One region of the Acidovorax sp. FW305-C-20-28 genome, then DNA from elsewhere that is predicted to be linked to it. Evidence: predicted binding sites of a transcription regulator. Region 1 holds the regulator's gene; the other holds the start of a gene.
The links. The regulator FNR, encoded in region 1, switches genes on or off when oxygen is low (the NO sensors DNR and NnrR bind a similar motif). The targets are predictions, from matches to a motif close to TTGATNNNNATCAA.
Positions count from the first base shown of each region.

Region 1 (3,996 bases):
GGCGCGGCGCCCGCGCTCACCGACCTGGCCGGCGGCCAGATCCCCGCGATGATGGTCGACCTGGCCGCTGGCGGCGCCTTCATCAAGGCCGGCAAGGTGCGCCCCCTGGCCGTGGCCAACGCCAAGCGCCTGCCCCAGCTGCCCGATGTGCCGACCTTTGCCGAGCTGGGCTTCAAGAATGTGGAGGCCTCTGCCCAGGTGGGCATCGTCGCCCCCGCGGGCACGCCGGCCGACGTGGTGAACGCTTTGCAAAAACAGGTGGCCACGGCCATCAACCAGCCTGCCGTCAAGCAAAAGCTCATCGATTTCGGCATCGAGCCCGTGGCCAGCACGCCGGCCCAGTATGCGGACCTGATCCGCACCGAAACCGACAAGTGGCACAAGCTGATCAAGGCGCAGCGCATTTCGCTCGATTGAGCAGGCCCTGGGCGCCGCGGCAAGACCCCGGCGCCCCCGCAGGTTTGCACCCGGCGGCGCACTCCCCGCTACAGTGGGGCGCCAACGCTTCACCCGATGCCGGGGAGTTCCATGCCGACATGCCACCGTTTTCAGGACGCGGCCCTGGGCCGGCGCACCCTGCTGGGCGCCGGCCTGGCCCTCGCCACGCTGCGCGCCTGGGCCAGCCAGGATCGGGAGGCCGAAGCCCTGTTGCGCAAGGGTGGGGTGGTGGCCGCGTTCCGCCACGCGCTGGCGCCCGGCACGTTCGATCCGCCGGGGTTCCGCCTGGGCGATTGCAGCACCCAGCGCAACCTCAATGACGAAGGCCGCGAGCAGGCGCGGCGCACGGGCGCGTGGTTCAAGGAGCGCCAACTGCAACCGGCCAGGGTGCTCGCCAGCCCCTGGTGCCGCTGCATCGACACGGCGACTCTGGCGTTTGCAGCACCCCAGGTGTGGCCGGCGCTAGGCTCCCCGCATGGTGTACGCGAGACCACTGGCGCAGACCATTTGCGCGAATTGCGCCAGGCGCTGGTGGCCGCATCGCTGCGGGCCGGAAGTTTCGAAGCCTGGTTCACGCACATGTTCGTGCTCGCCGATCTCGCGGGCGGCAATACCAGCTCGGGCGAGGCGCTGATCTTGCGGGCTGATGCCAGCAGCGGCAAGGCCGAAGTGCTCGCCCGGCTTCAGGTTTGAGAACCTGTTTGCGATCTCGCAGGGGATCGCGTTGGAGCGCAATCGGGATGAGTGGATGCTTCGGGTGCGCCGCATGGGCTCGTGCCCATGCAAGCAGCCGGGGCGTCCAATCGCCCGATTTCGCTCCAACCCTTCGGGCAGTGGCCTTGGCGGGCGGTCTGCGGCGTTGCGGCGCTTGTTGATAGCTGAGCTATCAACTGCACCCCGCGCCTTGCATCCCACCCGCCAAGGCCGCTGCGCGACCCCTGGGAGATCGTAAACAGGTTCTCTTAGCTACAGGTTTGCGAATTCACGATGCGCTTGAGCGCATCGGTGTCGAGGATGCGCACATGGCGCTGCTTGACCTCGACGATGCCTTCCTCGACGAACTTGGAGAAGGTGCGGCTAACGGTTTCGAGCTTGAGGCCCAGGTAGCTGCCGATCTCCTCGCGCGTCATGCGCAGCACCAGCTCGGACTGCGAAAAGCCGCGCGCATGCAGGCGCTGCACCAAGTTCAGTAGAAACGCCGCCAGGCGCTCCTCGGCGCGCATGCTGCCCAGGAGCAGCATGACGCCGTGCTCGCGCACGATCTCGCGGCTCATGATCTTGTGCACATGGTGCTGCAGGGCCGTGACCTCGCGCGAGAGTTCCTCGATGCGGTCGAAGGGCATCACGCAGACCTCGGCATCTTCGAGCGCCACGGCGTCGCAGGTGTGGTGGTCGTTCACGATGCCGTCCAGGCCGATGATCTCGCCCGCCATCTGGAAGCCCGTCACCTGGTCACGTCCGTCCTCGGTGGCCACGCAGGTCTTGAAGAAGCCGGTGCGGATGGCGTACAGCGAGGTGAAGGTCTCGCCATTGCGAAACAGCGTGCCGCCGCGCTTGACCTTGCGCCGCGTGGCCACGATCTCGTCGATGCGTTCCAGCTGCGCGTCGTTCAGGCCCACGGGCATGCACAGTTCGCGCAGGTTGCAGTTGGAACAGGCGACTTTGATGGTGAGCGGGTTCATGGGCGCAGCAGCTGTTGGGGGTTGCGAACGGATCGCATCCGGCGAGAGGAGCGTGGTGGTGGCTGACATGAATCAAATTGTGGCCCCTGGGGGACTTTCAACACTTGATCTAGGTCAAGGACAGGGGGCGGGCACTGCGGCAAAGTTCCACTTCAATAAGGAATGCCCCCGAAATGACCGCTGTGACGCCCGAACTCCTGACCCGTTTCGACGTGCCGGGCCCCCGTTATACCTCCTATCCCACGGCCGACCGCTTCGTGGAGGCGTTTGGCGAAAACGATTACGTGCTGGCCCTGGCACAGCGCCGGGCGGGCGCGCCGGGCAAGGCGCTGCCGCTGTCGCTGTACGTGCACATTCCGTTCTGCGAATCGCTGTGCTACTACTGCGCCTGCAACAAGATCATCACCAAACACCACGACCGGGGCGACGTGTACCTGCGCTACCTGGCGCGCGAGGTGGAGCTGCACACAGCCCACTGCGGCACCGGCCAGGTGGTGAGCCAGCTGCACCTGGGCGGGGGTACGCCCACCTTTCTGTCGGATGACAAGCTGCGCGAGCTGATGGCCGTGCTCAAGCGCAGTTTCAGCTTTGCGCCGGGCGGCGAATACTCCATCGAGGTGGACCCGCGCACCGTGACGGCCGAGCGCCTGGCCGTGCTGGCCGAGCTGGGCTTCAACCGCCTGAGCTTTGGCGTGCAGGACTTCGATGCCGACGTGCAGAAGGCGGTGCACCGCGTGCAGCCGGCCGAGCAGGTGTTCGCGCTGGTGGAATCCGCGCGCCGCCTGGGCTTCGAGTCGGTCAACGTGGACCTGATCTATGGCCTGCCGCGGCAGACGCCCGAATCCTTCGACCGCACGCTGGAGCAGGTCAAGGCCCTGCGGCCCGACCGCATCGCCCTGTATGCCTATGCCCACCTGCCCGAGCGCTTCAAGCCCCAGCGGCGCATCGTGCCGGCCGAGCTGCCCGCGGCGCCTTCCAAGGTGGCCATGCTGTCGCGCTCGCTGCAGCAGTTCATGGATGCAGGCTATGTCTATGTGGGCATGGACCATTTCGCCCTGCCCACCGACGCCCTGGCCGTGGCCAAGCGACAGGGGCGGCTGCACCGCAACTTCCAGGGCTACAGCACCCAGCCCGACTGCGACCTGATCGCCCTGGGCGTCTCGGCCATCGGCCGCGTGGGCGCCACCTACAGCCAGAACGCCAAGACCCTGGACGAGTACTACGACCTGCTGGACCAGGGCCGTCTGCCCGTGGTGCGCGGCCTGGCGCTGAACCGCGACGACCTGGTGCGCCGCGCCGTCATCATGGCGCTGATGTGCCAGGGCGAGCTGTCCTTCGAGTCCATCGAGGCGGGCTGGCTGATCGACTTTCGCCGCACCTTCGCGGCAGAGTTGGAGCAGCTCGCGGGCCTGCAGGAGCAGGGGCTGGTCAGCGTGACCGGTGAGGGCATCACCGTCACGTCCATGGGCTGGTTCTTCGTGCGCGGCATCGCCATGGTGTTCGACCGCTACCTGCAGGCCGACCGCAACCGCGCCCGGTTCTCCCGGATCATATGACCCCCCCTGAGTCGCTTCGCGCCTTCCCCCAGGGGGACGCCCCCAGCGCGGCGGGGCGGCCCTTGCGCGGGGGCACTCGCCTTGGCCGCGCCAGTTTCTAGGGGTCATGTTCGATGGATGGTGTGTTGGGTAGAAAGGAGCGGATTTCATGCTGTTTGCCCTGGGCTGGACCGCTTTGGTGATGGGCCTGGCTGGCGGCCCGCACTGCCTGGCCATGTGCGCCGCGCCCTGTGGGGCGCTGGTGGGGCAGGGGAGCGGCCAGGCGGTGCGCTGGGCCGGGCCGGCAGGCCTGGCGCTGGAACCACCACCGCCGGCCCTGG
Region 1 is NZ_JBYSYM010000046.1:20,151-24,146, forward strand. Features, by position in the region: gene AC3WOH_RS31775 (Bug family tripartite tricarboxylate transporter substrate binding protein) at 1-417, shown strand, start outside; gene AC3WOH_RS31780 (histidine phosphatase family protein) at 529-1,131, shown strand; gene fnr (fumarate/nitrate reduction transcriptional regulator Fnr) at 1,401-2,120, opposite strand; gene hemN (oxygen-independent coproporphyrinogen III oxidase) at 2,294-3,676, shown strand; gene AC3WOH_RS31795 (sulfite exporter TauE/SafE family protein) at 3,825-3,996, shown strand, end outside.

Region 2 (3,996 bases), on a different contig from region 1:
GCATGGACGAGGCCATGCACCCGCTGACGCTGCTGGCCTTTGGCATGTATGGCGAGGTGTTGCCCAACCAGAACGGCGCGCCGGTGCGCCTGGTGGTGCCATGGAAGTATGGCTTCAAGAGCGCCAAGAGCATTGTCAAGATCCGCTTCACCGACAAGGAGCCGGGCACGGCCTGGAACAAGGCGGCGCAGCAGGAATATGGCTTCTATTCCAATGTGAACCCCAACGTGGACCACCCGCGCTGGAGCCAGGCGACCGAGCGGCGCATCGGCGAGGACGGCCTGTTCGCCAAGAAGCGCAAGACGCTGATGTTCAACGGCTATGAGGCCCAGGTGGGCCAGCTCTACGCGGGCATGGATCTCAAGAAGTTCTACTGAGCCGCCCGCCGGGCATGCTCCCATGCGAAAGCTGTTGCTCCATCCCCTGGCCAAGCCGGTGGTGTTCGTGCTGTGCCTGCTGCCTCTGGCATGGCTGGTCTATGCCGCGGTGTCCAACCAGTTGGGTGCCAACCCCGCCGAGGCCCTGATCCGCTCTACCGGCGACTGGACGCTGCGTGCCCTGTGCCTGGTGCTCGCGGTGACGCCGCTGCGGGTCATGACATCGACGCCGCAGCTGGCGCGCTTTCGGCGCATGCTGGGCCTGTTCGTGTTCTTCTATGCGCTGTTGCACCTGTTGGGCTACGGTTGGTTCGACATGGGTTTTGAGCTGTCCGAGATCGCGGCGGACATTGCCAAGCGCCCCTTTATTCTGGTGGGGTTCGCGGCCTTCGTTCTGCTCTTGCTGATGGCGGCCACGTCGTTCAACCGTGCCATCCGCGCCCTCGGGGCCAAGCGCTGGCAGGCGCTGCACCGCACGGTCTATGCCGTGGCCGGCCTGGCCGTGCTGCACTTCTTCTGGATGCGCGCGGGCAAGAACAATTTTGGCGAGGTGGCGGTGTATGCGGCCATCCTGGCGGCATTGCTGGGCTGGCGCGTGTGGCAAGCGGCGCGCAAGCGCGCGGTGAAGGCCGGCGCCGCCGCTGCGGTATCACGCTAGAGGGTCCGCCTCCGTAGGTGTCAGCCCACGGCGCGCAGGGCAGGGCGCATCTGGCGCGTGACTGGATCGATGTGCGCGGTGGGAATCTGGTAGGCGCGGTCGTCGAAGAGGTCGATGCCGCACATGAGGTTTTCCACCCAGTCGAGGAAGTCGTTGATGGCCCGTTTGCCCAGGATGGGCGCGCCATGCTGCGGGACCAGCATGGAAATATCGAGCTGCCGCGCCATGCGAACCCACAGGCGCAGGATCTTGTTGGACACCATGTAGCGGCGGTGAAAGCCCTCCATGCGGGGAATGTGGGCCGCGAGGTCTGTCACGGGGATGCTGGCCTCGGCCCCCGACATCATGGACACGCCCAGATCGCCCGTGAAGAGGATGCGGCTCACCGGGTCGTAGAAGTGGAAGTTGCCCTCCGAGTGCAGGAAATGGGCGGGCAGCAGCACCAGTTCATGGCGCCCCAGGGGCAGGTGGCCGCCGCTGTCGGGCACGCCGATCACACGGTTCTCGGTCTTGCCAACCTTGGTGAAGTGGGGCGCGAAGCGCTCCCAGACGCGCGAGATCACGAGCGAGGCCTTGGTGCTGGTCATCCAGCGGTCCAGCGAGGCAATGATGTCCGGGTCGGCGTGTGAGGCGATCAGGTACGAGAGCTTGTGCGGCGCGAAGTGCTTGGTCATGCCGATGAACAGCTCGTTGAACGCGAGGTTGCCGCCCGGATCGATGATGGCACCGGTGTCGTCGTCCACGATCAGGAACTGGTTGGCCTGCACCGCCTGACCATCCTCCTCGATCAGGTCGGTGAACATCAGGCAGGCGTGGTTCTTGTCTCGGTACAGTTCGATGGCCATGGCAATGCTGCAGTGCTAAAGCCGCGACTGTAGGCCGGGGACGCCCTGCCGTGCTTGATGGAGATCAAGCGGCAGGCAATCAGGGCGGCCTTGCGTGCCGCCAGGGTCGATCAGCGCGCCGCGGAAGCGGGGGCCTGGGGTGCGGCGGTGGCCGTCGAAGGGGCTGCGCCCGGGGTGAGTGTTTCAGGCAAGGTGGCACGCTGGGCCGCGGCGGGACCGGAGGGCAGGTACAGCGGGCCGCGCTGGCCACAACCCGAGATGGCTGCCGCACTGGCAGCAAGGACAAGCGTCCTGACTAGAATTTGGGATGCTTTCAACATGCGCAAATTGTAATGACTGACCTTGAATTCCAGGACCAGGCCGAGAAACTGCTGGCAGCTGTCGAGCGCAGTTGCGATGAGCTCAACGACACCACAGACGCCGACATCGACAACCAGCGCTCGGGTGGCATGATCACGCTGAGCTTTGCCAACCGCAGCCAGATCGTCATCAACCTGCAAAAGCCGCTGCACGAAGTGTGGATGGCGGCCAAGTCGGGCGGCTACCACTACAAGTTCGATGGCGCGGTGTGGCAAGACACCAAGGGTGGTGGTGAGTTCTTTGCGCGGCTGACCCAGGACGCGCGAACGCAGTCGGGGTTGCCGCTGGTTTTCGCGCCCTGAGGGCCTTCCAAAAAACCGAGGGCCGCATGGTGCGGCTCTCGGTTCAAGAATCCCCGGCGGTCAATTCCGGAACAGATCGAGAATGCGGTTGCGCTCTTCCGTGGGCGGTGGAGCGTGCGGGGCCACATCGGGCCCGCCGGTGCTGCGCTGCTGTTCTTCCAGCCCCACACTGGCGATGCCGGAGTTGCGCGCATATTCCTCGTAGAACCATTCTCCGCCCACGTTGACCACGCCGGGCGGCACGACAGGCTCGCTCACCGGGACGCCCTTGAGTGCGCGTTCCATGAAGCTGATCCACACCGGCAGGCTGAGGCCACCACCGGTTTCGCGGCTGCCCAGGTTGCGCGGCGTGTCGTAGCCGATCCAGGTGACGGCGGCGATGGTCGGCTGGTAGCCGGCAAACCAGGCGTCCACCGAGTCGTTGGTGGTGCCGGTCTTGCCGGCCAGGTCCGGCCGCTTCAAGGTGCCCTGGGCGCGCGCCGCCGTGCCGGAGCGGGTGACCTCCTGCAGCAGGCTGTTCATCACGAAGGCATTGCGCGCATCGATGGCGCGCGGCAGTTCGGCCGTGGTCGGTGGAGTGACTTCGGAGATGACGCGGCCCTTGTGGTCGGTGACCTTGGCGATCAGCCAGGGATTGACGCGGTAGCCTCCGTTGGCGAAGACCGCGTACGCCGATGCCATCTGCAGCGGTGTGACCGAGCCGGCGCCCAGAGCCATGGTCAGGTAGGCGGGGTGTTTCTCGGCATCGAAACCGAAGCGCGATACCCATTCCTGCGCGGTCTTGGGTCCGACGGCCTGCAGGATGCGGATGGAGATCATGTTCTTGGACTTGGCCAGGCCCGTGCGCAAGGTCATGGGGCCGTCGTACTTGCCGTCGTAGTTCTTGGGCTCCCAGGGCTGGCCGCCGGTAGTGCCGGCATCGAAGAACAGCGGCGCATCGTTGACCACGGTGGCGGGAGTGAAGCCCTTTTCCAGCGCCGCCGAGTAAATGAAGGGCTTGAAGCTGGAGCCCGGCTGGCGCCAGGCCTGCGCCGCATGGTTGAACTTGTTCTTGTCGAAGTCGAAGCCCCCGACCAGGGCGCGGATCGATCCATTGCGCGGGTCGAGCGCCACGAACGCGCCTTCGACCTCAGGCAGCTGGGTGATCTCCCAGGCGCCCTTGGGGGTCTTGACCACGCGGATCACGGCGCCACGGCGGATCTTGATGTTGGGCGGTGCCTTGTCGCTCAGGCCGGACTGGGCGGGCTTCAAGCCGTCGCCCGTGATCTCCAGGTTGTCGCCATTCGCGCGGGCCGCAAGGATCTTGCGCGGGCCGGCTTCAAGCACCACGGCCGCCATCACATCGCCATTGTCGGGGTGGTTGGCCAGGGCGTCGTCCACGGCGTCCTCCACCTCGGCCGCAGCGGTGGGCAGCACCACGAACTTCTCGGGGCCGCGGTACTGCTGGCGGCGCT
Region 2 is NZ_JBYSYM010000010.1:44,072-48,067, forward strand. Features, by position in the region: gene msrP (protein-methionine-sulfoxide reductase catalytic subunit MsrP) at 1-377, shown strand, start outside; gene msrQ (protein-methionine-sulfoxide reductase heme-binding subunit MsrQ) at 400-1,035, shown strand; gene AC3WOH_RS13400 (oxygen-binding di-iron domain-containing protein) at 1,056-1,880, opposite strand; gene lptM (LPS translocon maturation chaperone LptM) at 1,991-2,200, opposite strand; gene cyaY (iron donor protein CyaY) at 2,213-2,542, shown strand; gene AC3WOH_RS13415 (penicillin-binding protein 1A) at 2,603-3,996, opposite strand, start outside.
Region 2: AC3WOH_RS13400 (oxygen-binding di-iron domain-containing protein) is a predicted target of FNR. The motif match lies at 1,935-1,948, and genes of this name have one in related genera.